Regions from separate parts of the Chryseobacterium sp. CS2K3 genome, predicted to be linked through region 1. Evidence: riboswitches for the same ligand, from Rfam matches in the RefSeq annotation. Region 1 holds a riboswitch; each other region holds the start of a gene.
What was found. A riboswitch is a leader RNA that binds a small molecule or an ion and turns the genes downstream of it on or off. The one in region 1 is predicted to bind cobalamin.

Region 1 (9,999 bases):
AAGTTCTTTGGAAGTTCTTACCACGCCAAGATCATCTTTTAATTCAATAAAAATATTTTTAAGGGATGGCGGTGCTGTAACCTGCTCAGAAACGGAAAAACATAAACCATTTGCCTGGTAATCATTATGGTAAGGATCCTGTCCGATAATAACGACCTCAACGTCTTCAAAAGGTGTAAGTTCCAACGCACGAAAAATCTGGTTTTTAGGGGGAAAAACCTTTGTGGTTGCGTATTCATTTTTTACTTTCTCCCAAAGGGTTTTAAAGTATTCCGTACTCTTTATTGGTGCTAAAATTTCTGTCCAGGTCATACTGCAAAAGTAATTAATATTAAAATATAAGCATAACTCAGACTTTAAATATCTTCACTTTTCTTTCAATCAAAACATAAGAAAAATAGGATAATATGATGGACAAAGCTATTAACAGAAAGCTATTCAAAAGTTCCGAGGAAACAAATGTAAACTTCTGAATCAACACAATATAATGGATTATGTACAGTGAATAAGAGATATTTCCGAGAAAATATATTGCTTTACTTCCCAAAAACCGCCTAATTACACTTTCTTCTCCATCATACAATTGTTTTATCATAATGGCTGATAATAAAGGAATAAAAAAGAGTCCTTTTTCAGTATACAACAATAACAACGAGAGAATTGAAGCAATATAAATGATCAGATTTCCTCTCATTTTTTTCCCTGAGAAAAGGGCAAATCCTATTCCCAGCAGATAAGAAGATACTGTTCTTATCAAAGAATTCAGCCCGTGTGTGATATCTAGATAAAAGGTAGAATGAGCTCTTTGTACAGACATATCGGAGCCTATAAATAAGCCATCGGAAAGATATGGAAGTATTAATCTTAAAATCAAACCTATAATAATCAATAGTTCCCAACGTATTCTGCAACGAATGATACTGAAAAGAAGAAACGGGAATATCAGATAACAGATCCATTCTGTACTTAATGACCAGTATACCGTTCCTAAAGAATAATTAGGATTAAAAAAGCACTGCAATAAAGCAGCATTGATTAAAAATTTGGTTTTTGAAGTATCAATAAGAAAGACAGCAATGAAAATAACAGAAAGGATGTACACGGGATAAATCCTGTTCACTCTTTTTTTGAAAAACTTCTGTATCTCACTAAAATTTAAAGTACTGAATTTATCAGTATAAGAAACGGTTAATAAAAATGCACTTAGTACAAAAAATATATCTACAGCAACATAGCCTTTCTTTACAACAGTTTGAACAAGATCGATATCAAAATGACTTAAATGAAAAAAGGTTACCCATAATGCTACAATTCCTCTCAATCCGGTTAAGGATTTTATTTCATTTTTCATGTTTAGTTTATAATATCAATACGTGTGGTGATAAAGATAAAAAAAACTAAAATAAATTCAAGAATAATTCCTTTAAAGTGGATTTTTTAAACTAAAAATAATATTATCAGGGATTTCCTTGTCTTTCATTTTTTCATCCAAAGCAAATCCATGTTTGACAAGTAATGTTTGAGAGTCATGATTGAACTGATTGGTAATAGCTAAAATTTTCTGTAATTGTAAGTGATTAAAGCCAAAAGTTAAAACATTCCTGAAGGCTTCAGACATAATTCCTTTTTTGTGATAATCGGGTAACAGTTCATACCCGACCTCAGCTGTTGTTCTATCCTCAGAAAAATTCCAAAGACAAATGGTTCCGATAAGTTTTGGATGGTCTTTATATGAAATTCCCCAGAAAATAATTTCTTTGTCCTGAGTTTTCTTTTTAAGGTGTAAGATAAATGCTAAGGCATCATAATTGGTTTTGGGAGAATTTCTTTTCACATACCGGTTGATGACTTCATTACTTCTGATTTTCAGAATATCGTCCGCATGATTTTCATTGATCTGCTTCAGGATCAACCTTTCAGTTTGCAGTGTCATCATATATTCTCTCTCCTTTTCTCTTTCTTATTTTTTGTTCAGACTTATGCTTTTAAATCTCTCTTGTAATCAGCCTGTCGTCATATAACGGCTGAACATTATTCCTATCCAGACCTATAAACAGATACATTTTATATTTCATAGAAGAAGTTTCTTCATAAATGATTGATCCGCCACCGCTGCTATTGTTTTTCTTTACAATTTCTTTTTTAGGCATATCATTTTGCTGACTGAGATTAATAATCCTTTTTATCTCTTCGTCTCTGAAGGTTTTCATACCATATTTTTTAACGCCAGCTTTCTTACTTTTCTTAAAACCAGCTTTCTTTTCAGTTTTCTTGACTGTTCCAGGGACATGTTTTTTCATCTGTGCATGCATTCCGGTGGATAAAAAAAACAGTATAAGCAATAGGTGTTTCATGGATCTATTTTAGCTATTGCAATATAAGACTAATCAACATTTTTTTCAAAATATATTTTTTCAGTCCTGAAATGCTTCAATTTCTCATCAGAAATAGTAAAATAACACTAAAATTCTTCATTAATCTATTTTGTAAATCGCTCAGATATACGTAATAATCAAAATTCTCACTAAATTTGCACTGTGTATATAGATAAAGAAGATTTAGACGAATTAGAGTTTCCGCAATTGCTCGCGGAAATTTCCCCATTTGCGTATTCTCCGAAAACAAGAGAAAAAATTCTTCAACTTCGTCCGATGGAAATTGATGAGGCGGAACTTTCATTGAAAAAAACGTCAGAATACCTGTCGAGTTTTGAAAGTTCAAATGCGATTCCGTTTGATGAATATGAAGACATTGAAAGTGAGCTGAAACTGATGCTGATTGAAAATTACCGTCTTGAAAACAGTGCTTTCATCAAAATAAAAACCATCACGGAACAGATCGGAAGATTACAAAAGTTCTTCCCTACCATGCCGGAAACATTTCCAACCTTACTGGAAGAGGTTTCTGTACTGGAATTCAGGAAAGAAATCATTGATAAAGTAGATAAGGTTTTCAATCGTTTTGGTGAAGTAAAAAATGAAGCTTCTCCAGCATTGAAAGGCATCAGAACAGAAATTCAGCATGCTAAAAAAGCGATTCAGGAAAATTTCAACCGCGCTCTTACCACATATGGGCAAAGTGATTTTCTGGATGATATCAGGGAAACCATTATTGACGACCAAAGGGTTTTAGCCGTAAAATCCGGATTTAAGAAAAGGGTTCCGGGAAGAACATTAGGAATTTCAAAAACAGGTTCTATCACTTACATCCAGCCGGATAGTGTGGTGAAGCATTACTTCAAACTTCGTGAAAGTGAAGAAGAGGAGAAAAAAGAAATTGATAAAGTTCTGAGGCAGCTTACGGCAGAACTAGCCGAATTCCAGCCGCAGCTCTGGAGATATCAGGTTTATATTTTTGATCTTGACCTTATAAGAGCGAAAGCAAAGTTTGCCGATCTGATCAATGGAGTTCTTCCAAAGATCAACCGTCATAAAACATTGAAATTAAGGGATGCTTTTCATCCTCTTTTGTGGCTTAGAAATAAAGTAGAGAATAAAACGATTCACCCACAGACATTAAGCTTAACGGAACACAACCGAATTATCTGTATTTCCGGACCGAATGCCGGTGGAAAATCAATTACATTGAAAACGGTAGGATTGCTTCAGCTGATGATTCAGAGTGGTATCCTTGTTCCTGTACATCCAAAATCTGAAATGTTTTTCTTTGAAAAGATCATGACTGACATTGGTGATAATCAATCTATTGAAAATCATTTATCGACGTATTCATCAAGGTTAAAGAAAATGTCCGGAATCATCCGTGAAGCTGACGCCAATACCCTTTTATTGATTGATGAGTTCGGAACAGGATCGGACCCTGAACTTGGAGGAGCTCTGGCAGAAAGTTTTATGGAGTTTTTCTATGACAAGAAAAGTTTTGCGATCATAACAACGCACTACACTAATATTAAACTGGTTATAGAACAGCTTCCAAACGCTCAGAATGCAGCCATGCTTTTCAATGAAGAAACATTGGAACCGATGTACAAACTGGAAGTCGGACAGGCAGGAAGCTCCTTTACTTTTGAAGTTGCGGAAAAGAATAAGATTCCAAGATTTATCATTCATTCTGCGAAGAAAAAGGTAGAACATGATATTGTGAATCTTGATAAGACAATTGTAAAACTTCAGCAGGAAAAATTTGAGGTTGAAAAACTGAAATCAGACCTTGCAGAAAGGAAAGAATCTGTAGAAGACAAACGCGATAACCTTCAGAAACTGAATGATCAGCTTCAACAGAAATTGTTTAATTTCCAAAAGCTTTATGAGGAAGAGCATAGAAAATTACAGTTTGGGAATAAGATTGAAACATTCATCGACAGCTATACTAAAGGAAAATCCAGAAAGGATGTGGTAAAAGACTTCGTTAAGTTGCTGGAACAGGAAAAGTTCAGAAAACTGGGTGCAGACAAGGATGAATCCAAACGTCTTCAGGTGGTTAAGAGAAAGATCACTCAACAGCTTAAAAAGGAGGATGTCATTGAAAAAATTGCTGAAACCAACGAAAAACTGGAAGAAAAGCGTAAAAGTGACCGCGCAGTCTGGATGAAAGTTGGGCAGCGTGTTCGTATTACAGGAAGTACCAGCGTAGGAACTATTGAAAAAATTTCCAGAAATAAGGTAATTGTCAACTACGGAACTTTCAAAACCACCATTGATGCAGATGAGCTTGAGAGGATTTAATAAGCCTGAAAGCAGATCAATTTGAGAATTTCAGATTAAATGAATACCAATAACAGAAGAGGGTGTCGAAAGATGCTCTCTTCTTCTTTTATTGTCAGTCTCAATAATTTTCCTATTTTTAACAAAAACAATAATTATGAAACCATTAAAAGCACTTTCCGATCTTATTCCAATACCAAGTTATACGGTCATTATCTTATGTTTCTTTTTTCCGTTCTTTTTGATCAAATGTGGTGATACAACCCTAATGTCTATTAAAGGAACAGATCTGGTAACCGGAGTTTCCAAGCAAACCATGAATGAAAGAATGAAGGAAAACCTGAAAAATAATTCTCCCTTTGGCTCTGCATTCGGAAATCAGTCTGATAATTCGTCTTCCAATACTGACAATGAATATTCTCCATTGACTGGTTCTAATGATAAAAAAGATAATGAAAACATTCCGCCAAGTCCATTTATTATTCTGGCATTTTTAGCAGCAATTGCCGGTATTGCTATTCAGTTTATAAAAAGTATTAAGAAAAAATATATGTATCATATCATCATTTCACTGGTAGGATTGGTTTCTCTCTTAGTGTTCTATCTGACTTTTCAATCCAAAATGGAGGGGCTTGGTAATAACAAAGTCGGAATGGGATTAGGTGGCGGAGTAACCATCAGTTATGGCTTTGGAACAGCCTTTTACCTTTGTGGTGCATTGTTTCTGATTATTCTGTTATTTTATGGAGCTTTTTCCTATTATCTTAAAAATGATCCGCAAGCTATTTATGGTTCTTCCGAGCAAAGATCAGAATCTTAAAAAAATATCAATGAAAATAGAAAAGAGTGTTTGCATAAGACACTCTTTTTATTTACCATTTTTTCAAAGTATGATTTTAATAATTCCCCTTAATTACTCAGCTTTTTGTATCTTTCAAAGAAAATGCTGAAAAAAATAACCCTGGGAATTCTTGCTTTCTTTTTCATTTGGATCGTTTTTATCTGGACCAAATATCATTTTTTATATCCTTCTTATTCTCAGGAAGAAATTAATACTATTTTTAAAAAGGAAAACCTGAAAGCTCCGGTTTATGATTCTATCAATTTAAGAGGCTACAACATCCGCTATCTTACTAATAGAGGAAATGAAAATGTCTCTCCCAATCCGGAAACAGGACGCAAGAAACCTTATCTCTTCTTAATCCATGACAGTGGAAAAAATTCCGGTTATTTTCTGGATTACTTTAAAAATAAGGAGATCAATACAATATTTCATGTAATAGCTGTAGACCGAATCGGATTTGGTGGAACTTACCTTCCTAAAAGAGAAAGTAGCGGCAACGAGATCTTTCCTATGGAAAAGGAAGAGTTTGGTGAAAAGGCAGATTATGTAACGTCCATTATTCCTAAAGAAATTCTGAATCAGGAAGGTCAGCATATTGAAGAAGTAAGGATTATAGCAAACGGATGTTCAGGTTTATTGGGAGCAGAAGCTTTTAACTGGATGGATTTATCTATTGTAAAATCATTTATGTTTTATCCCGAAACTGAACCCAGATTCATTGGAAGTGTATTATTCAGCAAACTAATTTCAAGCCCGGTTATGAGCTTTCTATTTCCAAGAGCTTTCGTGAGTAAACAAAAAGATCTTTTATTATTAGATGATATAAGAGGCAAAGGCAGAGAAAAGATTATTGACAATGCAAAATACTCTGAAGACAAAAATTTTGAACGTGAAGAAAACCTTTACTCTGGTCACTACGGGGGAAAGAAACTTAAATCACTCTTCTTTATGATGCCTGATAAAAGTAAGAAAAAAAAAGTTGAAAAAATGATCGGAACCGGACAGTTTTCTGTACAGGCAATAGATAAAGTTGACATTGATACGCAGCCTCAATTTGTCCTTGATAAGATTTTGGAGAACGAAATTTATACATTGGATATTAATCAAATTAAAAAATAGTCTGCATACTTCCGAAAAGCATTTAATTTATATATTTGGGGATCTAAAATTTGTTAAGATGATTTCAGTAAACAAAGCATTGTACCTGTCTGCTTTCAGTATTTTTTCCTTAGCTTTTGTTAAAGGTCAGAATAAAGTTCCTTTTGGTGTTGTAAAAGCAGAAGAAGGCTATGCCAATGTACGTGTACATAAGGATAATTACAGAAAAATTGTAGATAAAATCCGTATGCGCAAAGGTGATGTTTTTGTTTATGTAAAACCCGCTCCTGGGGAAACAGAATGGATTTGGATCAAATATCCGGAAAAGCAGGATGAAGACAAACCCTTTGTACGTTATGAAACTCTTGACAAAGAAGGAATGGTAAACAAAGACCGTATTGCTTACATTGATCAGCTTCCGGCATATACCCCTTCAAAATCTAAAAACGGAAAATCTCTTATTTTTACAGATAACTCTGATCCGAAAATTCCGACAGCTCAAAGAAGCAAAGTAGTTATTGATGTTTACCCATCCAATGCAGGATATCGTAAGAAAGAAAAGGATGCTGACGGTAAACTTCTTACCATTGATAAGGTAAAGCCATGGGGAATCAGCAATGATCTGCCTGAAGGAATGACGGAGATTAAATCAATCCGAGTTCAGCAGCCCGGAAGAGGTTCTGTTTTTGTAAGAGAAGCTATTAAAAATATGTTCCAGCCTACGATGGATTTCGAAAATGTAGGCGTTACTTCATTAGACAATGATAACATTTTCCTTTATATGATCAATGGTTCCGGGGAAAACAGATATACAACCCTTTGGACCATCAAGAAGGGAAAAGTGATCAGCCAGATTATTTATCATAATCCGGAATAAATTCATTATTTTTGCACCGAAAAGTTTTAACGCTTATTCATCACAGAAACTGGTTCTGCCTAACCGCAGATTAAAAGGGAACCGTGTGAAAATCACGGACTGTCGCGCAACTGTAAGTAACTGAAGTCTTTATCAAAAGATCCACTGTGCGAGGCATGGGAAGGAGATAAAAGATGTTACAAGTCAGGAGACCTGCCGATTTCTTAAACAAAAAACTTTCGCGATCTGAAGTTTTATTGATCTGATGGATTGTTTCAGGGATTTCCAAAGTTCCTGTCATTATTCTGTTGTTTTGATACTATTTCATTTCGCATTAATTAATAATGAAATATGACTACAGAAGAAAGAATTCAAGCTGCCGAAACCAGAATTTTTAAAGCGGTTTTCCCTAACACTACCAATCATTACGATACTCTTTTCGGAGGTACTGCAATGCAGCTGATGGATGAAGTTGCCTTTATTGCCGCTACCCGATTTGCAAGAAAAAGAGTGGTAACGGTAAGCAGTGATAAGATCGATTTTAAAAAGCCTATTCCTGCCGGAACAATTGTAGAACTGATCGGAAAAGTTTCCTATGTCGGAAAAACAAGTATGAAGGTAAATGTAGAAATCTATACGGAGCAAATGTACTCTTATGAAAGAGAAAAAGCGATTGTGGGTGATTTTACGTTTGTGGCAATTGATGAGTTCAAGAAACCAATTCAAATTCTATAATAAAATAATCGGGGCAGCCTTTGGCTGCCCCGATTATTTATGATGATGATTATTTCAAAACTTTTTCCGTTTCCAGGCTTTTGGTCAGAAGCAGTTCAAATGCCTCTCCCATTTCGTCCGAAGCTCTCGTAATTGCATTTTCAAGCATATTTCTGATTTGCTTTTCCGTAACACCAGCTTCCGTCCAGCTTTTCCCTGAAGTATGAGAATTTAGGATAAATGGCATAATTCTGTCGATAGAACATGCAAAAATTGCATCAGGAGTTTTTTCTTCTTCAAATTCTAGCCACAGATTAAAGAATTCCGTTCTCAAGGGTTCATCTAAAATTCCGAAAATCTTCTGTGCAGAAATTTTTTCTCTTTCAAACTTCCCTACCATTGCCGCTTCATCAAACAGGAAGGTATCTCCCGCTTCAATCTCCACCAAATCATGAATCGATAACATTCTGATTACTCTTAACAAATCTATATCCGCTCGGTTTTTCGCATACGGATAAAGGATTTGAGCCAGAATAATGATCTGCCATGAATGTTCTGCTGTATTTTCCCTTCTGGAATCATCTGCATTATAATTTCTTCGCTGTACATTTTTCAGGGCATCCACTGCCAGAATAAAATCGATCTCTTTCTGTATCTTCATCTTACTTTTCTTTTTTATATTCATCAGATGGATATACCTTGGTTCTGGTAACCCACTTATTTTTTATTTTTTCTTCTGTTTTCACTTTTACATATCCTTCCTCACTCATATCTTCTTCTTTTACCAATACTTTATCCAATCCTTTACCGGGAATCACCTGATATTCTGTAGTAAAAAGATTACAGCATCCGGATTTCCCAAAGGTAATAAGACGTTTACGAACCGGATCTGTTTCAAAAAAATCAAAAGAATCCGATGCAAGCTCTGTAAGTTCTGCACTTTTTACAAAAGCCATTCTGGTACTGTTGAATACATACACATCATAAGAAGCGCTGCTGTAGTTTCCCAGATTTCCGTTTCTTATTGCGACATCTTCAGTTCCGTCGAAATTAAAGTCGCCGAAAATAACAGGGCTTTTTTCTTTTGATAATGTCATCATTTTTCCACGTGTCAATCTTTGCCCCCGATCCAGATACACTACCAGATCATCTGAAGTGAATGACTGTACCTTCGTATTTTTGTTATCAAAAAGTTCCACCGTTCCTACGTCTTTGCACTGATCGCCAAAACAATTGTCAATATGAATAATTGCATCATAGTTGGTAGATGCATCTTTAACCTCAAACTGATATTGTCCAAAGCATAAAGGTCCCAACACAACAAATGCTGATATGGTTCTGTAATAATTTAAAATATTCATGATAATAGTAAAATGGATTTAAGTGTTTTTAGTCTTCTAACAAAAATACGAATCATGAACCCGATTTCAAAATTCACAAGTAATGAATTATAAAAATGATGTCTTCATAAATATTCTAATTATTGAATCTGAAGTTTTTGGGTAATAAGTTTTTTATAACCTAAAGCTTTTTTCTCTACAAAATGCCATGAAAGATAGGATAAGACATATGTAACAATCGTTGATAATGTAAATAACACAATTGGAGACAGATTCAAAAAGTTCATAAAAATCTGCTGAATGAAAAATGCATAAATATAAACTCCATACGAAATATCGCCCAATTTTTCCGGAAGCTGAAAAAATCTAAAATATTCAAGTCCTAATGGTATAATCAACAATGGAAACAGGAATGGAGAAGCTATATGAAAAACATGGAAATAGAAGCTGGCTGCCAAAGCAAGTAATAATACAAAAAACATA
Region 2 (9,999 bases), on a different contig from region 1:
TAATGATTAAAATTGGGTTTAGTAAGACAATAATTTCCCGGGATTCCTTATCTTATCTCTATAACAAAGATATAGACGCACAGCGACAGAACATGTCGTATTACAACTTTATTACTAAATATTTATCAATTTTATGTAAATTTATTTTATTGAAAATGAGATTGTTATAATTTATTTTTAACTTTGTTTCCAGTGAAGTAAATCTGATTTTGTTTCTCAGAATTTATAAACATGATTAGAAAAATTGATAAAAAATAATAAGCATCCAGACGGATGCTTATTATTTTTATATGTATTGAATAATTAAACTGAATATTCCAAAGAAGCTTCTTTAGCAGCAGTCACCATTGCAATTAAAGCTTTCTCGGTTTCATCCCAATGTCTGGTTTTTAATCCACAGTCAGGATTTACCCAAAGCTGATGAGCAGGAATTACATCCTGAGCCTTTTTTAGCAACTCAATCATTTCTTCTTTGGATGGAACTCTTGGTGAGTGAATATCATAAACTCCCGGACCGATTTCATTCGGATACTTAAAATCTGCAAAGGCATTCAAAAGCTCCATCTGTGAACGTGAACACTCTATGGTAATCACGTCAGCATCCATATCTGCGATATTTTTGATAATATCATTGAATTCAGAATAACACATATGCGTATGAATTTGAGTAGCATCTTCTACTCCACTTGATGAGATTCTGAAAGCTTCTACAGCCCATTTCAAATAGTTTTGCCAATCAGATTTTCTTAAAGGAAGTCCTTCACGTATTGCCGGCTCATCAATCTGGATAATTCGGATTCCTGCTTTTTCAAGATCATTTACTTCATCGCGAATTGCCAAAGCGATCTGCTTACAGGTTTCAGAACGTGGTTGGTCATCCCGTACAAAAGACCATTGTAAAATGGTAACAGGTCCTGTTAACATCCCTTTTACCCATTGATTAGTTTGAGATTGTGCATATTGAGACCAATACACCGTCATCGGATCAGGTCTGAAAACATCTCCATAGATAATCGGAGGCTTTACACAACGGCTTCCGTAGCTTTGAACCCACCCATTTTTCGTAAATGCGAAACCTTCTAATTGTTCTCCGAAATATTCCACCATATCGTTACGTTCAAATTCACCATGAACAAGAACATCTATTCCTATTTCTTCCTGCCAGCGGATAGTTCTTTGTGTTTCTTTTTTTAATAAAGCATCATATTCTCCAGCTGTTAATTCTCCCTTTTTAAATTTTGCCCTCCAGTTTCTTACCTCTGTTGTTTGAGGGAAAGACCCGATGGTAGTTGTGGGAAATAATGGTAATTGTAAGACTTTCTGTTGTTCTTTTCTACGGATTGGGAACGTATTTTTCCTTTGCGAATCCCTTTCACTTACAGCCTCAGATCTTTGTTTCACATTTTCATTGTGGATGAGTGAAGATGTTTTTCTGGTTGAAATAGCCTTTTTATTTTCCTCAAAATTTGTGAGAACAGCTGAGTTTTCTGTACCAGATGCCAATTCTTTAAGATCTACAACCTCTTTTACCTTTTGTTTTGCAAAGGCTAGCCAGTTTTTAACCTCAGGATCAAGGTCCGTTTCAAATTCTAAATCACATGGAGAATGAAGCAATGATGAAGATGGAGCAATGAAAACCCTTTCAGATCCTAATTTTTCAAGAGACTTTGTAATGAAGGATAAAGATTTTTCATAATCATTTTTCCAAATATTTCTTCCGTCTACAATTCCAAGAGATAATCCCAGATTGTCAGGAATAGACTGGAGTATTTCTTCTAACTGTTCAGGATTTCTTACCAGATCAATATGCAGAACATTTACAGGAAGTGAAACGGCAAGGGACAAATTATTTTTTAATCCTTCAAAATACGTTGCGATGATAAACTTTAATTTAGGAAATTGCTTCCTAAGCTCAGCATAAACTTTAAGATACGCTTCTTTTGCCTTGTCTGTTATATCTAAAGCTAAAAAAGGTTCATCAAACTGAATCCATTCAGCGCCCTGAGCCTGAAGTTTTGATAGTATTTCAATATAAACCGGGAGGATATTTGAAACAAGATCCAATTTATCAAACCCTTCTTCCTTTTCCTTTCCTAAAAGCAAATACGAAACAAGACCGATAATCACTGGTTTTGCATTGATTCCCGCCTGTTTTGCACCTGCAAATTCATTGAAAATCTTATCTGAAGTAAGCTTAAATTGCTGATTTTTATAGAATTCCGGAACAATATAATGATAATTGGTATCAAACCATTTCGTCATTTCCATTGCCGTAATATCTAATCCGTCTTTTTGGTACCCCCTTGCCATAGCAAAATAAAGGTCGAGTTCAGAATTGTTCTTTCTAAGAGCTACTTCATGGTATCGTGTAGGAATGGCTCCGACAATCAAACTCATGTCTAATACCTGATCATAATAAGAAAAATCATTACAAGGAATCAGATCTATTCCTGTCTCTTTCTGGATATTCCAGTTTTGATTACAGAGAGTTCTTCCTACAGTAAGAAGTTCTTCCAAAACAATTTTTCCTGCCCAATACTGTTCGCAGGCTTTTTTAAGTTCTCTTTTGCTACCAATACGCGGATAGCCCAGAATGTGTGTTTGCATTTTTGATACTTTAATTAAACTTTATAGTTAAAAAAAGTCCTTTGAAAGCTTCGTAATGCTTTTACAGAGAAGAAACCGAATATAAATGATATAAATAACCAGCAATTTCATCTTACATGAAACTACGTAACAATATATCATCTGTATGATTCAAAGCTTCAGACCGCGAAAGCATTGTCAATTCAGTAAAGGCAGGTCTCCTGACTTGTAACAGCTTCTGTCATCCTTCCCGTTTACACAGTGGATATACAAGGACAAAAGCCTTTGGTATGTTACTTACAGTTGCGCGACAGCTCGTGATTTGCACACGATTCCCTATTAATTTACCTTAAGTAAAACCTTTCCTGTTTGATGAAGATATATAAAGAACTATACTTTTATCAAATGATTTCCTTTGATAGAAGATTTTAATTTTGTGTAAAATTAGTAATACAGAATTTATTATCAATTGTTTATGGATTATTAAGCAAATAAAACTTTAATAATTACTTTAATTAGAATTTTATTCTTTAAATTTGATAGATTATAAACTATAAAAGAATAATATTCTGTGGAACAGCTTGATGATAAAGACCTGAAGTTGCTGAGATTGCTTCAAACCAATGCAAAATTGACAGTAAAGGAACTTGCAAAGGAAATTAACCTTTCACCTTCCCCGGTTTTTGAACGGGTAAAAAGACTTGAACAGGAAGGTTATATTAAAAGTTATGCAGCGGTTCTGGATGCTGAAAAACTCAATCGTGGATTCACTGTTTTCTGTCAGATCAAATTAAAAATTCATGACAGGTCTGTAGGATATGATTTTGTAAAAGAAATCTTGGAGATTGAAGAAGTTGCCGAATGTTATAATATCTCCGGTGATTTTGATTTTCTGCTGAAAGTTCAGGTTCGGGATATGAAACACTATCAGGACTTTGTATTTAATAAATTAGGATCTGTAGATTCTATTGGTAGTACTCATAGTACATTTGTGATGGCTGAAGTGAAAAATAATCATGGATTAACGATATAGTAAGGATTTTTTACATAATAAAACCGCTCTGAAAAGAGCGGTTATACTTTTTTAAGTGCTTGTTCGTTTTATCTTAGCAAGTAGATCCACATTCAAGTAACTTGATGTGAATTACACCGTTGACAACGCACTGAGTTTGACATAATGCATTACCAACAACAGTACCTACACCGCCAACAACGCCACCAACAACACCGCCTACGCCTCCTACAGCTCCGCCGATAACTCCACCTAGGCCGCCAACAACGCCACCAATTACACCTCCAAGACCTCCTAATAATCCTCCGATTGGATCAAGTAGTCCGTCTCCTGAAATAGTTTTTAGTTCGTTTCTGTCTAGTTTTTTGAAATTTTTCATGATTAAGATTTTATATGATTAATACATCACAAATATATGACAAATAATTATATGTTGATATTCTTTCGAATAAAATAATTAAACAATTTTACTATTTAATATTTCGTTAATATAATTGGTAATTTATGTAAATATCGTTTTTTAATTATATTTGATTGATTTACTATTTGTTAAAAAATATATTTCCAATTATGAATTGTAGAGTTATTTTTTCAACAAGGAGTGAAGTTTTTTTATGCTTAATATTTCAACCTGTAAAACGGTAGATTTTTTTATCCTTAAAAAGATAATTTATATTTCTCAAAGGTCTGAAATCTTATATTTTGAAAAAATTGATCAATAACAACCTATATTTCTCATAATTTTATGCTAAAACAGGCTGCAGGTCATTGAATAACCATCTCAAATTTTGTATTTTTGCCTACATACTTGTATCAATGTCAATTTTTTCAAATAATATACGCTCACTAAGAGCCAAGAGAAAGCTTTCTCAACAAAATGTAGCTGATGATTTAACAATCTCCCGAGTGAGATACTCCAAATATGAAAACGGAATTTCAGAACCACCTATTGAATTGTTGATTAAAATCGCTAAATATTTTCATGTAAGCATAGACCTTTTGCTGTCTGTAGATTTGCAGAAATACTCAACGGATGATATGCTGAAACTTCCTGATAACAGGATTGTTCTTCCCGTAGCAGTAGATGATTTGGGTAATGATACTATTGAAATTATACCGCAAAAAGCATCTATGGGGTATCTTGAAGGATATAGCGATGTAGAATATATTGAAGGTCTTCAGCGAATTGCTCTACCCTTCTTAACTAATGGTAAGTACAGAGCTTTCCCTGCTGATGGAGATTCTATGCCTCCTTTTAGAAACGGATCTTATATTGTCGGAAAATATGTAGAGGGAATAGATGAACTTAAACCTGGGAAAACTTATGTTTTCATCACTCTTAATGACGGAATTACCTATAAACGATTTAAGGAAAATAAAGGAAATGCGATTTGCGTAAGTGCTGACAATTCTTTCTATGAGCCTTATGATATTCCGTTTGAAGATATTGTTGAGATCTGGCAATATGCTTCGGGTATTTTCCCGGAGGATTTTGAACCTGGAGATTATGAAAGCTATAACTTTAAGGAGATGTTCCGTGAATTGAGACAGGACATCAAGGAATTGGACAAGAAAGTTTCCGGACGTCGCAGAAAATCTTAAATATTTATTAAGTTAAAAATTATACAGGACCGAACCCTATCGTTGCGGTCCTTATTTTTTTAAGCTGATCCATACAGGAGCATGATCACTGCTTTTTTCCCAGCCTCTTACATGAACATCTACTCCACATGATTCCAGCTGTGAACTCAGATAAGGGCTTAATAAAATATGATCGAGTCTTATGCCTGCATTCCGGTCATAAGCTTTATATAAATAATCCCAAAAGGTGTAGATTTTCTCTTCAGGATAAAGAGTTCGGATAGAATCCAGCCAGCCTTTTTTCAGGAGTTCTTTGTAGGCTTTTCTTACTTCTGTTCTGTAAAGAGCGTCATTTTCCCAACGCTCAGGTTTATAGACATCAACAGGTTCCGGAATGATATTGAAATCTCCGATAAGTATAGCCGGGAGCTCCATATTAATCAGTTGATTTGTTCGTTTTTTTAATCTTTTGATCCAGGATAGTTTATAATCAAATTTAGGTCCCGGATAAGGATTTCCATTAGGAAGATACAGGCAGCAAACAACCATCTGATCAATAATTGCTTCAATATAACGGCTCTGAATATCTTCGGAATCTCCCGGAAGAGCTCTTTGTACTTCAGTAATTTCCGGATTTTTTGAGAGGATGGCTACTCCATTCCAGCTTTTCTGTCCGTTCCATATGGCATGATAGCCTGCTGCGTTGATTTCTTTTAAAGGAAAGCGTTCCTGTGGGGCTTTGAGCTCCTGAAGGCAGACAATATCCGGTGAAGCTTCTTGCAGCCATCGTAATAGAACGGGAAGGCGCCCATTGATTCCGTTGACATTATAGGTTGCTATTTTCATAGTGAGTTATATTTAAATGGCTGATATTGGTTATTCGGCAATAATTATTCCATATTAAATATTGATTTATAATGATTTAATGGAAACGATTGAAAATAATATTAAGATATAAAAAAAATTAAGTGTAAAAATTTAAGTTCCAAACAATAATCTCTGGGCTGTGATGTAAAAGTTCAATATATTTGTAGCACTAGATGTAATTCATTAATCTAATAAATTCTTCAATGAAAAGATATTCATCCTTTTTATTACTCTTACTTCTTCCATTGTCAATGAACGGACAACAAAATCTCAGTGCTGATGAGTTGTTTACGAAAGCCCGAACTACTGCTTTTGAACAGAAAGATTATCCCGCTTCTATTACGCTAGCAAAGGAGGCGATTGCAAAATCTCCTGATTATACAGATGTTTCGATATTTTTAGGAAGATTGTATACCTGGACTAAAGATCTGTCTTCAGCAAGAACTGTGTTCGAGGAACTAGGAAAAAAAGAGGTAAAGGATGAGGATTACTTCCTTGCTTATGCTTCACTGGAATATTGGAATGATCAGAATGCAAAGGCTGTAGAAATCATAGATAAGGGGCTTACCTACCATCCTCAATCTGAAGCATTATGGCTTTTAAAAGCAAAGGTTTATTATGGTAATAACGAATATACCGAAGCTCAAAAAGCTGTAGAATATCTTTTATCTGTAAATCCGAAAAATACAGAGGCTAGAGCTCTTGCTTCCAAAATAAGTGAATTTACTTCTAAAAACGCGATTGGAATTGTTTATAATTATTCTCATTTTGATAAGCAGTTTGATGATGACTGGCATATTGTAGGGGTAAGTTATAAAAGGGTTACATCACTTGGATCTGTAATTCTGAGAGGAAACTATGCCAACAAATTTGCGCAGAACGGCACCCAGATTGAGCTGGAAGCCTATCCCAGATTATCTAAAATGTTTTATCTGTATGTAGGCGGAGGATATTCTGATGATGTAGGTCTGTTTCCAAAATACCGTACCGGAGTTTCTCTGAATGCCAATCTTCCTCATAGCTTTGAAGCAGAATTGGGTTACAGACAACTTTACTTTTCCAGCAATATATGGATGTATACCGCTGCTGTAGGCAAATATTATAAAAATTTCTGGTTTAATCTCCGTACGTATATTACTCCGGACAGCAAAAATATTTCGCATTCCTATACGGGTACCGTGCGTTATTATACGAAAAGTGCTCAGGATTATTTTGCCTTTCAGATCGGAACAGGGATCAGCCCGGAGGAATATCGTAATAATCTTTTGGAAAATGAAACTTTTAAGCTTAAAACCTTTAAAATAGGCGGTGAATATAACTTCTCCATCCATGCGAATTTATTTTCGATAGGAACAATGTATTATAATCAGGAATACCGTCCGGGTGAAAAAGGAAATCAGTTTGATATTACGGTGGGCTATACCAGGAAATTTTAAAATCCTGGTTTTGTTTTTTTCATAAAATTGATCATTACAGAATCCGGCATCAATTTCTTGGTTTTATAGAATTCGGAATTCATGCTTTTATACTGATTAAAGCGGTTATTGATTTTATTCAATGCTGATATGTCTCCGGAAGGGTCTTCCTCTAAGTTTTTAAGGGTGAATAATTGTCCTTCGTGAAGATAATATTGCTCAGAAACAAAATCAATAAGCTGGTTTTTGCTTTGCATCATAGGAATTCCGGTTCCTTTTATCTCTGAATCTGGTGAGAATCCTCTCCCTACCCAGGTAACTGTGGACGGTGTATTTATTTTATAATTATTTCTGTAATAAGCTAAAATAGAAGGCGCCAGATCAAAATGACTTACAGTTTTATAAAAACGTTTATTTTGCTTTAATAGAGGTGAATAGATCATCAATGGTACATGAAATCTGTCTATTTTGGATTGTAAGGTAATCTCAGGCATGCTGTGATCTCCTGTTATGATAAAGATGGTGTTAGCAAAATCTTTGCGTTTACGATAGTTGGTAAAGAATTCTCTTAAAGCATCATCAGCATTAAGCACTGAAATCAGCTGGTGTTTATGGGCAGCCGCCCACTTCTTTTGCTCAGTATTCAGAATATTTGAATTTAATCTTTCGTTATACTGTTTTTCATAATAGTTCCGATTATTGATAAGAAACGGATTATGAGTAGATAGTGTAAGGATCATATTAAAATAAGGACGGTTCTGAACCTTCTGTACTTCCTGCATTTTGCTGAGAACCGCCTGATCTTCATAGCCCCAGCTTTCACCATTATTTGCCGGAAGCTTTTTATACGGACTGCTGAAAGAGGTTTCGTCTACAATATGATCTACTTTGCTGTATTCAAGGAACTCTCTGTAGCGATCAAATGATATATGCCCCCCATAATAAAATCCTGTTTCGAATCCGTTGGCTTTCAGGATGTTGTAAAGATTGAAGTGTTCCGGCGTTTTTTCTATCTCCAGAAAACCGTTTTTTCCAAACGGAAGAGAACCTGATAATGATGGTAATGCCCCGAATGTTCTTCCTGTTGAGCTTAGGCTGTTTTCCCAAGAAAGACTTTTGCCGGATAAAGAATCAAGAAAAGGAGTAAAGTTACCGATATATCCTTTAGGAGATGTATATGCATGCCCGAATCCTTCCATTACGAGTAGAACAATATTGGGAATATTTTCAGATTTATTAAGGTATTGTCCTAGAAAATCAGGAGTATTTTCTTTTCTCCAAAATGGAAAATCTTTATGAAGCATTTCGGCATTTGCAGTATAATTCTCTGAATTTCCCCATAATTTAGAAAGTTCAGGATGATCACTGATGAAATTTTCTTCATTGGAACTGAAGAAGTATGCCCATTTACTTTTTGCCGCATTTTGATTAAATTCATTGGAAGAACTCAAAGACTTTGAAGCCAGCAGATCCGAAGGAATAAAACATGCGATTATTCCTAAACCTAATAAAGCAAGTCCTATATACATTGATTTAAAAGCATTTTTGCCAGCCAGCCATAAGGGAATGAACGACGAGGCAACAAGAAGCGCCAGCAGGGCAAAATTTTTAAAATTCAACATACCGCTAGCCTTTAAGATCTGCTTCATTTCTTCTTTATTGTAATAGAATATATCTGCTCCCAATACATTCCTGCTTTCCGAAAAATAGAGGAATAAAATATACTGGAAAACCACAACGATGAGGAATGTAAGCAGTGCGAGAGTTTTTGCCCAACCTGTTTTGATAAAGGTAAAAATCAGATAGATGATCCCTACTCCCAGCATCAGTTTACAGGCAAACAAAATATTTTCCAGAAAAAGACTGGTTATAATCGCTGAATTATTAAATTCCGGAAAAGAATATTGATACCATAGCCATTCTGCGGTTATCCCCAATAGAAATAAGCCCAGAAATACCGTTGCCAGCATTCCCCATTCTTTAAGTCCGGATTGAAGGGTCATAGAAATCCTTTCTTTTAATGGCAGGTGCTGAATATTCTGATTAAAGCCCTGGCGCGTCATATCTCCCCAGCCATGGGACTTTTTAAAATAATCTATAAAACCACTCACTCCTGCTTTTACAACGATAGGATGGAAATAGAATGGTTCTGAAAAGGCGGTAGCAATCAGGGTGAGGAAATCTTTTCTTTTAGTATATACCTGCCTGCTCACCAGATCTACGAGTATGGCATAAATAGAATATAGGAATCCCATTGAGATGACCAATGCAAAGAGGATCGTAAAGAAAGACCAGTTGATAATGCCTAACAGAAGGAAAATAATAAAAATAATATATCCTGAAAACTCTACCAATGGTCCTAGAAACTCAAAAAAGAACCAATATGGAAGACTTATCATTCCTAGTTTTCCATATTTGGGATTGAACATCAGTTTTCTGTGTTTCCAGAGCGTTTCCATTGTACCCCGCATCCATCTGTTTCTCTGTTTTCTGAGAATATCTTTGGTTTCAGGAACTTCCGTCCAGCATAAAGGATCC
Region 3 (9,999 bases), on a different contig from region 1:
TAAGCAGAAATTGAGAGAAAGTAGTTTTCCCTGCACCCAGATTACCCTTTAATAAAAGGATATTATGTTGTAATTGAGGAAGAATGCTGTCAACAACCTTCTGCCAGTCTTCGATTGTATTTATAGTAAATTGCATATGCTAATTTGTCTGCAAAAATAATGAATAAGTTTTAGAGTCGGGGTGTAATCGTGTTTTAGGATAAGAAAGTAGATAATAGTAAAACTGATTGACTTTTTTGATCAGTATATTCTTATTCTTGAAAATAAATTCGGACGATAAAGCTTTAGCCTTAAAGTTTTATTAAAATCTTTGATTTTTGTCTTATATGCAATTCTTTGCTGAATTATTTTAAACTTACTTATGTGAACTAAAGTGTTTTAAAACAAAACTTTTATGACTTTTGTGGTTTTATCAAGTGGAAACAACTTTGTTATTGAATGCCCAAATTTTATGATTTAAAGTTCATGAACTTTTCGGATACTCTATAAACATTTGCATAAAATACCTAATTTTGCAGTATGATTTCGAAGCAGACAATAGACAAAATTTTCTCAACGATACGTGTAGAAGAGATAGTGGGAGAGTACGTTCAGTTGAAAAGAGCGGGGTCTAATTATAAAGGACTCAGCCCCTTTCATGAGGAAAAGTCCCCAAGTTTTGTTGTTTCGCCAAGTAAGCAGATCTGGAAGGATTTCTCTACCGGAAAAGGAGGGACGGCAATTTCTTTCCTGATGGAAATTGAAAACTTTACTTATCCCGAAGCCCTTCGTCATGCAGCCAAGAAGTACGGAATTGAAATTGAAGAAGATCAGCGCGAAATTTCTGAAGAAGCAAAACATGCGCAGACGGAAAAAGATCTTTTATATAAGATCCATGAAGTGGCAAATACCTATTTTCAGGAAATCCTTTGGGATAATCAGGAAGGTAGAAGTATAGGGCTTTCTTATTTTAAGGAAAGGGAGCTTAAGGATGATATTATTAAAAAATTCCAGCTTGGATATTCTCCCGAAAAGAAAAATGCATTCACAGAATATGCATTGGAAAAAGGATATTCCAAAGAGATTTTGGAGAAGTCGGGATTGTCTATTTTCCCGGAAAATACACCGGCAGGAGTTGACCGTTTCAGAGAAAGAGTAATTTTCCCGATTCACAGTTTTTCAGGTAGAGTTCTCGGTTTTGGAGCAAGGATTCTTAAAAGTAATGTCAAAACGGCAAAATATCTCAATTCACCGGAAACAGAGATTTACCATAAATCCAATGTTCTTTATGGATTAAACCAGAGTAAACAGGCAATTTCGAGAAAGAACGGCTGTCTTTTGGTGGAAGGATATATGGATGTGATCTCTCTTCACATGTCCGGAATTGAAAACGTTGTAGCCAGTTCAGGAACTTCCCTTACCACAGAGCAAATTAAACTGATAAAGAGACTTACAGAAAACGTAACCATTCTTTTCGATGGTGATAATGCAGGGATTAAAGCCAGTTTCCGAAGTATTGATATGCTTTTGACAGAAGGAATGAACATTCGTGTTCTTCTATTCCCGGATGGCGATGATCCGGATTCTTTTGCCCGAAAACATCCGCAGGACTACGTTGAAAAGTACATCGAAAATGAAGCGATGGATTTCATCGACTTTAAAGCAGAGATTCTGTTAAGAGATGTAGGAAATGACCCGATCAAAAAGGCAGAAGCAATACGTGATATTGTAAAATCAGTTTCCTTTGTACAGAATGCACTGAAAAGAGAGGTTTATCTTAAAGAGGTTTCCAATAAATTCGGGCTTTCCGAGCAGAGTCTTTTCAATGAATTGGATGTACAGAAGCAGATCACTCAAAATCAAACCCATCATGTTCAGCAACAGCAGAAGGAAAAAGCAGCTCCGAAGATGGAGATTGTTCCTCCGGATAAGGAAAGAGAAGATCCGTTTCTATTTGAAGTATTGTTTATGGAGAACAAGCTTGTTGAGCATATGTTAGCATTTGGGGATATTGTTCTTAAAAGGAAAAATGAAAATAATGAAGAGTATCAGATAACCGTTATTGAGGAAATTCTGCATCATTTTGAAGAAGAACAGTATACATTTTTAGTTAAGGGAAATGAGATTATTATTGATCAGGTAAAAGAAGGAATTCAGAAAGAGGAATTGAGAAGTGGAAACTTTTTTGTATCTTTTATGGATGAAGAGATTACCACAAAGGTTGTAGATGCATTAATTCCTTTGGATGATTTGGAAAACTGGGCTTCCAGAAATATTTATCCTCCCAATTATGGAGATAAAGTGGCAGATCAGATCACGGGCGATGTTTTGTTGCATAAATACAGGTATATTGATTATCTGATTACAGAAACAGATAAAGAGCTTGATCAGTACAGGGATACGGATGAGTCAAAATATTACGAGCTGATTAAAAAAATAACACTGTTGAAACAGGCATCCATAAGACTAAGTGATATCATTGAGTATTCTCCGATTAAGGGAATTTATAGAGATCGAAGAAAATAGTTTAAAGACAAAAGGAGCCAAGGTTCTGTGACAAAAAGTCCTATAAAATTTTAGGAATAAATATTGTAATTTAAACATCAAAAATATTTTAAAATAATACATAATATAAATATGGACATTAAAAAGGAATTCAGAGATTTCTCTGTAAAGCATTTAGGAAACAACGGTCTTGTTACCGATCAGTATATGGGAATGTATGGTCCAACGAATCTTACACCATACATCATGGAAGAAAGAAGACTAAACGTTGCTCAGATGGACGTTTTCTCTCGTTTGATGATGGACAGAATCATCTTCTTGGGAACAGGAATTGATGATCAGGTTGCTAATATCGTTACAGCACAGCTTTTATTCTTAGAAAGTGCTGATCCTTCTAAAGATATTCAGATCTATATCAACTCACCTGGTGGTAGTGTTTACGCTGGATTAGGAATTTATGACACAATGCAGATCATTAAGCCTGATGTAGCGACTATCTGTACTGGTATGGCTGCTTCAATGGGAGCTGTATTATTAGTTGCCGGTGAAAAAGGAAAACGTTCTGCACTTAAGCACTCAAGAGTAATGATCCACCAGCCTTCAGGAGGTGCGCAGGGAGTTGCTTCTGATATGGAGATCAACCTGAGAGAGATGCTGAAATTAAAGCAGGAGCTTTATGATATTATCGCTCACCATTCAGGACAAACTTACGAGTGGGTTGAAAAATCTTCTGACAGAGATTACTGGATGACTTCTGAAGAAGCTAAGAACTACGGAATGGTAGATGAGGTTCTTCAAAGAGCAGAGAAAAAATAATTGATTTAAAATCATAAAAAAACGCATCCGATTGGATGCGTTTTTTTGTTTTAGCTATGGATACACGAATTTTTATTGTGTGTCTGTTTCATAATGAAGAGAATCACAACTGAAGACGTGATATTACTCTCCTTTGGAGGGGTGTCAAAAATTCAAAGAATTTTTGACGGGGTGGTTATTTCTTCACAACCTTATGTACCGTAGATCCATTTTTCGTCTTAATCTCCATCCAATACACACCTGCATTTAAAGATTTAACATTGATCTTTTTCTCTTGGGAAGTCATTACTTTTTGTCCTAAAGATGAGTAAATATTCGTCTCTATGATATTTTCAGGAGTTTCAATTTGTATAAAATCACTTGCCGGATTAGGATAAATATTGAATGTTTTCTTGCTAACAGAAGCCACAGACAGCGTCGCATCACTTGCTTCAGTAGGAGTGAAGGGTCTTCTTTCTCCAAAACTTAATCCTAACCAGCTATTATTATTCAGTTCTATCTGGCTGAGATCTGTTTTCTTCTGCCAGCTTGAAAGATCATTTCCTTTATATAGCTTCCAATTTCCAGCTCCTGAAAAAGTATTTAGTGATAAATTTGAAAGCTCGTTGTTAGCCTTTGTAAAGCTGAAATATGAAGTTTGAGACTGAATAAGCTGTAAAGCCTGTTCCGCGGTAATATTTCCGTTATATTTAATTCCAAAAACAAAAGAATTAGCGTTACCATTGGTATTATCTGTTCCGAAATCTATAACAACAAGGCTTTTATTAGTTCCTGTTCCAATCCAATTGGTAATTTGAGATGAAGTATACCATTGAGAGCTGTATGCCGGTACGGGAGTTGATGGTGGGGTGTCGATACTAATAACATCGGATCCGTAAGTAATTCCAAACCATAGCCCGTCTGTTAAAGAAGTGTATCCTGCACCATAATTTTCATTAGACATAGTTTCGGGATTGGTTCCATGCCAGGTAATCCAGGAATCATCAGTCCCTGGAGTATGATGGTTGTATGAAAAACTATATAGATAGCCTGACAAAATATCTGTTTGTATTTTAGGTTCTGCTGCAACAATGGCATTTATCATATCTTCTGCCATTAAATTGTCAGCATCAAAACGATAGCCCCAGGCATAGGATTTTGGAGTGTTATTGTCATTAAAATCGGCAATGAAGTAAGCCTTTTTAGAACCTGTTCCCACCCAAAACTTAATATCGTTTTCTGTGAATTGAGCGAAGAAAAACTGCGTACAAAGCAGTAAGAAAAAAAGATAGATTTTTCTCATAATATAATTAAATTAAAGTTTTATTCCCGAAACTTAGGTACAGGAAAAGATAAAGTCTCCAGTCCTGATATTAAAAAGGTATTCAAGGCAGGTCTCCTGGCTCGCATCCTATAGCAGACCTTCCCGGTTATAAAATCCAGTGGTATGAAACAGCTATAGGTAAAACAGCTTACAGTTGCGGGTACAGCTCAGGATTTGACTAATATTCTCACCTGATTCCCTATTATGAACAGTGTTCAACCTTAAAAACGCTGCAAATATATCATATAAATTTCTGAAATCTGTTTTGTGAATTATATCTGCGTTTACTTTATTTATCAGTGAATCTTATTTATGAAATAGGAATTTGTTGATTAATAATAAATTGAGAATAATAATTGGGTTTTCGGATTGAGAGTTGTTTTTTTTCTGTTTATATTCAATTCATCTAGGGAATCTATTGTTAAAATACAATTATCAATAGGTTTAAGATCAGTTTATAATCAATTTATACTTTCGCGCCATAAAAGTTAATATGAAAAAACTAATATTTTCCGCTTTGGTGATGACTGCATTATTCTCTTGCAGTAAAGATGATGATAATGTAAATAATCAGGATGTTAATTACTCAAAACTGCCTCAGGAATTTCCTTTTACAAACCTGGTAACAATAAACGGAGTAGATGTAATCAACGGAGGATTTGGCTCAGGAGCAGCAGCTCATCCAACAAGAAAAGGTGAGTTCTATGTGATTACTGACCGTGGTCCGAATACAGATTACCTAAACGGGAAAAAATTTTTAACACCTAATTTTACTCCAACTATCATGCATTTTAAAATCAATGCTGAAGGAAAAATAGAGGTTATTAAATATATCAAACTTAAAAATCCGTCCGGACAACCCATTACAGGCTTACCAAATCCTATAGGAATGGGGAGTACTGGTGAAGTGGCTTATGATGCAGCAGGTAATATTCTGGGAACGGATAATTATGGTTTAGACAGTGAAAGTATTGTGGCTGCACAGGATGGTACATTCTGGGTTTCCGATGAGTACGGACCCCATATCGTTCATTACAGTGCAGAAGGAGTGGAAATGGAAAGAATAAGCCCGATAGGTGTGAATACAGGAACGAGAAAACTGCCTGCTGTTTTAGCTAAAAGGAGAGCCAACAGAGGAATGGAAGGGCTTTGCATTACTCCGGACGGTAAAACATTGGTAGGAACCATGCAATCTATGATGTATGTTCCAACAAAAGCCTTGGCAACAAATAAGACTTTAACAAGAATTGTAACATTTGATATTCTTACAGGAAAAACAAAACAATATCTGTATAAGCAGGATGGTGGTGCTTCTGATTCAGTTTGTGACATTACAGCATTAGGAAATAATGAATTTCTTGTCATTGAAAGAGATGGTAATTACGGATCTCAGGGTGGCATAAAAAAAGTATACAGAATAAACCTTAGTGATGCCACAGAGGTAACCGGAGCTGACATTGCAGCCGTAGACGGAATGAAGGTAAATGGTAAAGCATTAGAACAGTGTTCTTGGGATGAACTTACCACAGCTGGAATAAAACCTGTTTCTAAAAAAATTGCTGTAGATCTTGTTGCCAAACTGGGATATGAACATGATAAATTTGAGGGAATCGTGTATTTAGGAAATAATAAGCTTGCTGTTTTCAATGATGATGACTTTGGAGTAGTAGACGACGGAGCGGGAAATCCTAAAGCTAAAATACTTCCTAAAACAGGAAAGGTTGACAAAGGAACTATGTATATAGTCGATATTCAATAATTAGATTTTTTTTAAAGAAAAGTGGCGGAATTTATTTCGCCGCTTTTTATTTGATCATTAAAGAATTCAATAAAAACGGTCTTTAGCCTGTTTAAAAAAATAATAACACCTTCTTCCATTGGCTTTCGCCAAAACTTATAATAAAAGCCCCTGGAAGTAATCCAAGGGCTTTATTTTTATATTGTTCTTATCAATTAATTGAACGCTTCAATAATCTTAGAGAAATCCTCTAATTTCAAAGCAGCACCTCCAATTAAACCACCATCAATGTCAGGCTGTGAGAAAATTTCCTTCGCATTATCCGGCTTTACAGAACCTCCGTAAAGAATAGAAACCTCATCAGCAACTTCCTGTCCGTATTTAGAAGCAATAATATTTCTGATATGAGCGTGAATTTCCTGAGCTTGTTCCGGACTTGCCGTTTCGCCCGTTCCGATTGCCCATACAGGTTCGTAAGCGATTACTACTTTTTTGATCTCCTCAGCAGTAAGTGTGAAAAGAGCTACTTCAGTTTGATTTTTCACTACTTCAAGGTGTTGTCCAGCTTTTCTCTGCTCAAGAGTTTCCCCGTTACAGTAGATTGGAGTAAGCCCTTTATCTAAAGCTAATTTTACCTTTCTGTTGCAGTGAGAATCCGTTTCTCCATGATATTGTCTTCTTTCAGAGTGTCCAATTAATGAACCGGTAGCATCGATAGATTCAAGCATGTCAGCAGAAATTTCTCCAGTGTATGCACCACTTTCGTGCTCACTCATATCTTGGGAAAATACTCCGATTTCATCCTTTTCAAAGATGTCTTTTGCCATCATTAAATATAAAGATGGGGGAGCAATCCACACTTCACAATTGGTTGCATTGTTGTTTTTATAGCTTAGTAACTGAATCATTAATTGTTGTGCATCAATTACATTTTTGTTCATTTTCCAGTTTCCTGCAACTATTTTTCTTCTCATAAGATTTATATTGATTTATTTTACTTTTTATTTTCTAATTCATCTCGGTATGAATCTGCGTTATCTGCAAAATCTGCGTATATTATTTTTATCTCTCGCAGATTAGTTTGATTTAGCAGATGAATACGATCATAATCATCTTTATAGATTATTTACAACTCTTTTTATACTATCTAAAATATTGGTTGTATTAAAGTTAATTAATAATCCCAATTTCTTGTCCGACAATCTCAAATAAGTATATAATTGTTTGTAATAAACATTATCAAGTTCTTTTACAGATTTTAATTCTAAAATAACCTTGTCTTCCACTAAAATGTCAATTTTAAAATTAATATCAAATTTTTTATTGTCATAATAAAGGGGAAGTATCACTTCAGATTTAACCTCTAACCCATTTTGTTCTAATTCGTAAATTAGAATTTTTTGATATACAGATTCAAGTAAACCAGGACCTAGTTGGTTATAAACCTTGAAAATAGACTTTCGTACAATATATGAAATTTCATTTTCTGTCATAAAGTATCAATCTGCGTTATCTGCAAAATCTGCGAGAGTCTTATTATTTATTAATTCCTTCCAGTTTAAACATGAACGAATAAACCAAGGCAATATCCTTTAGATAATCAAATCTTCCGGATGCACCACCATGACCGTATTCCATGTCTGTTTTTAAGAGTAAAACATTTTTATCTGTTTTCATATCTCTTAGCTTTGCTACCCATTTTGCAGGCTCAAAATACTGTACCTGAGAATCATGTAGTCCTGTTGTTACCAATAGATTGGGGTAGTTCTTTTTCTCTATATTTTCATAAGGAGAATAAGATTTCATGTAAAAATATGCCTCTTTGTTGTTAGGATTGCCCCATTCATCATACTCATTGGTGGTTAAAGGAATACTTGTATCAAGCATGGTATTTACAACATCTACGAATGGTACTTGTGAAATAACACCATTCCAAAGGTTAGGACTCATGTTAGCAATTGCTCCCATTAATAAACCTCCGGCACTTCCTCCCTGGGCATATAAATGTTTAGGTGAAGTATATTTTTCTTTCACAAGATATTCTCCGGAATCAATGAAATCGGTAAACGTGTTTTTCTTTTTCATCATTTTCCCGTCTTCATACCATTGTCTTCCCATTTCCTGACCACCACGGATATGAGCAATAGCATAAGCAAAACCTCTGTCTAAAAGGCTCAGTCTGTTACTGTTGAAAGCAGCATCCATAGAGCTTCCGTAAGAACCGTAAGCATAGAGTAATAACGGGCTGTTTCCATCTTTTTTGAATCCTTTTTTATAAACAATGGAAATCGGAATTTTAGTTCCGTCCTTTGCCGTTGCGAAAAGCCTTTCTGTAATATAATTTTCTTTGTTGTAGCCGCCCAGAACTTCCTGCTGCTTCAGAAGGGTTCTTTTCCCGGTCTTTAAATCCTGCTCATACTGAGAGCTGGGAGTAATCATGGAAGTATATCCGAAACGGAAATTATCCGTATTGTATTCAGGATTTCCTGATGGATAAACCGTGTAAGCAGCTTCATCAAATTTCAGAAAATCTTTTTTACCTGTTTTTCTGTCATAGATTACCAATTGAGAAAGCCCGTTTTGCCTTTCACTGAATACCAGATAGTTCTTAAACTCAGTAATTCCTTCCATCAGAACCTCTTTTTTGTGGGGTATAAAATCTTTCCAGTTTTCAACACCTGTTTTGTTTAAAGGAGTTTCTACAACTTTAAAGTTAAGGGCATCCTTATTGGTGGTGATTAAAAATTTATCTTCCAGTGGAGTCACATCATACAGGACATCTTTTATTCTAGGCTGAAAAACCTTAAATGCTCCATTGGGATCACTGGCATCAAGATATCTGGTTTCGGAAGAAGTGGTAGCCTGAGAATAGATCATTATGAATTTCTCATTCTTGGATTTTCCTACCCCAATATAATTGGTTTTATCCTTTTCCTCATATACAAGAGCATCCTTTGAAGAATAAGTTCCCAGAGTATGTCTGAAAATCTTTTCTGTTAAAAGCGTTTCAGGGTTTTTGGAAGTATAAAATATCGTTTTGTTATCATTCGCCCATGTGGCAGATCCTGTTGTGTTTTTAATGCCAAGATCAATGGTTTTTCCTGTTGACAGATCTTTTAAGAATAACTTATACTGTCTTCGGGACACATCATCCACACCATAAACCATTTTCGTGTTATCCGGACTGATACTGAAGCCTGAAGCAGCATAATAGGAATGACCTTCAGCCTGCTGATCTACATCTAGGAGAATCTCTTCAGGAGCGGTAAGGCTGCCTTTTTTTCTACAATATTTAAAATACTGTTTTCCTGTTTCTGTACGGGTGTAATAATAATAGCCGTTTTTAAAAACCGGAACAGACTCATCTTTTTCCTTAATTCTGGCTTTCATTTCCTGGAAAAGCTTCTCTCTGAAAGGTTCTGTATCTTTCATCATGCCTTCCCAATAGGTATTTTCAGCCTTTAAATAATCAACGACTTTGGTAGAATCCTTTCCTTTTTTGAAGAAATCGATCATCCAATAATAAGGGTCATTTACCTTATCACCGTGAATCTCTCTGATATGTTCCTGCTTTTCTGCCACAGGAGCCTTCATGTCCGGAAATTTCTGAGATTGAAATGTTGCTGCACTCATTGCTAATAATCCTAAATAAATTTTT

Region 2: linked by a shared signal. The riboswitch ahead of metE (5-methyltetrahydropteroyltriglutamate--homocysteine S-methyltransferase) and the one ahead of AC5YGG_RS11425 (acyl-CoA thioesterase) in region 1 are both predicted to bind cobalamin.
Region 3: linked by a shared signal. The riboswitch ahead of AC5YGG_RS04115 (T9SS type A sorting domain-containing protein) and the one ahead of AC5YGG_RS11425 (acyl-CoA thioesterase) in region 1 are both predicted to bind cobalamin.

What each region holds. Positions count from the first base shown of each region.
Region 1 covers NZ_JCAKRW010000005.1:404,957-414,955, reverse strand. Annotated here, with positions in the region: gene AC5YGG_RS11465 (uracil-DNA glycosylase) at 1-312, opposite strand, end outside; gene AC5YGG_RS11460 (acyltransferase family protein) at 350-1,351, opposite strand; gene AC5YGG_RS11455 (GNAT family N-acetyltransferase) at 1,424-1,936, opposite strand; gene AC5YGG_RS11450 (hypothetical protein) at 1,986-2,354, opposite strand; gene AC5YGG_RS11445 (endonuclease MutS2) at 2,538-4,685, shown strand; gene AC5YGG_RS11440 (hypothetical protein) at 4,822-5,484, shown strand; gene AC5YGG_RS11435 (hypothetical protein) at 5,608-6,627, shown strand; gene AC5YGG_RS11430 (hypothetical protein) at 6,686-7,483, shown strand; cobalamin riboswitch at 7,517-7,697, shown strand; gene AC5YGG_RS11425 (acyl-CoA thioesterase) at 7,814-8,197, shown strand; gene AC5YGG_RS11420 (HD domain-containing protein) at 8,247-8,837, opposite strand; gene AC5YGG_RS11415 (XAC2610-related protein) at 8,839-9,537, opposite strand; gene AC5YGG_RS11410 (acyltransferase family protein) at 9,657-9,999, opposite strand, start outside.
Region 2 covers NZ_JCAKRW010000015.1:57,741-67,739, forward strand. Annotated here, with positions in the region: gene metE (5-methyltetrahydropteroyltriglutamate--homocysteine S-methyltransferase) at 304-2,607, opposite strand; cobalamin riboswitch at 2,781-2,965, opposite strand; gene AC5YGG_RS19490 (Lrp/AsnC family transcriptional regulator) at 3,158-3,619, shown strand; gene AC5YGG_RS19495 (bacteriocin-like protein) at 3,693-3,977, opposite strand; gene AC5YGG_RS19500 (XRE family transcriptional regulator) at 4,415-5,200, shown strand; gene xth (exodeoxyribonuclease III) at 5,252-6,025, opposite strand; gene AC5YGG_RS19510 (YaiO family outer membrane beta-barrel protein) at 6,250-7,482, shown strand; gene AC5YGG_RS19515 (sulfatase-like hydrolase/transferase) at 7,479-9,999, opposite strand, start outside.
Region 3 covers NZ_JCAKRW010000002.1:219,211-229,209, reverse strand. Annotated here, with positions in the region: gene tsaE (tRNA (adenosine(37)-N6)-threonylcarbamoyltransferase complex ATPase subunit type 1 TsaE) at 1-136, opposite strand, end outside; gene dnaG (DNA primase) at 520-2,505, shown strand; gene clpP (ATP-dependent Clp endopeptidase proteolytic subunit ClpP) at 2,617-3,300, shown strand; gene AC5YGG_RS04115 (T9SS type A sorting domain-containing protein) at 3,476-4,582, opposite strand; cobalamin riboswitch at 4,652-4,842, opposite strand; gene AC5YGG_RS04110 (esterase-like activity of phytase family protein) at 5,097-6,362, shown strand; gene tpiA (triose-phosphate isomerase) at 6,557-7,315, opposite strand; gene AC5YGG_RS04100 (GxxExxY protein) at 7,457-7,834, opposite strand; gene AC5YGG_RS04095 (S9 family peptidase) at 7,878-9,999, opposite strand, start outside.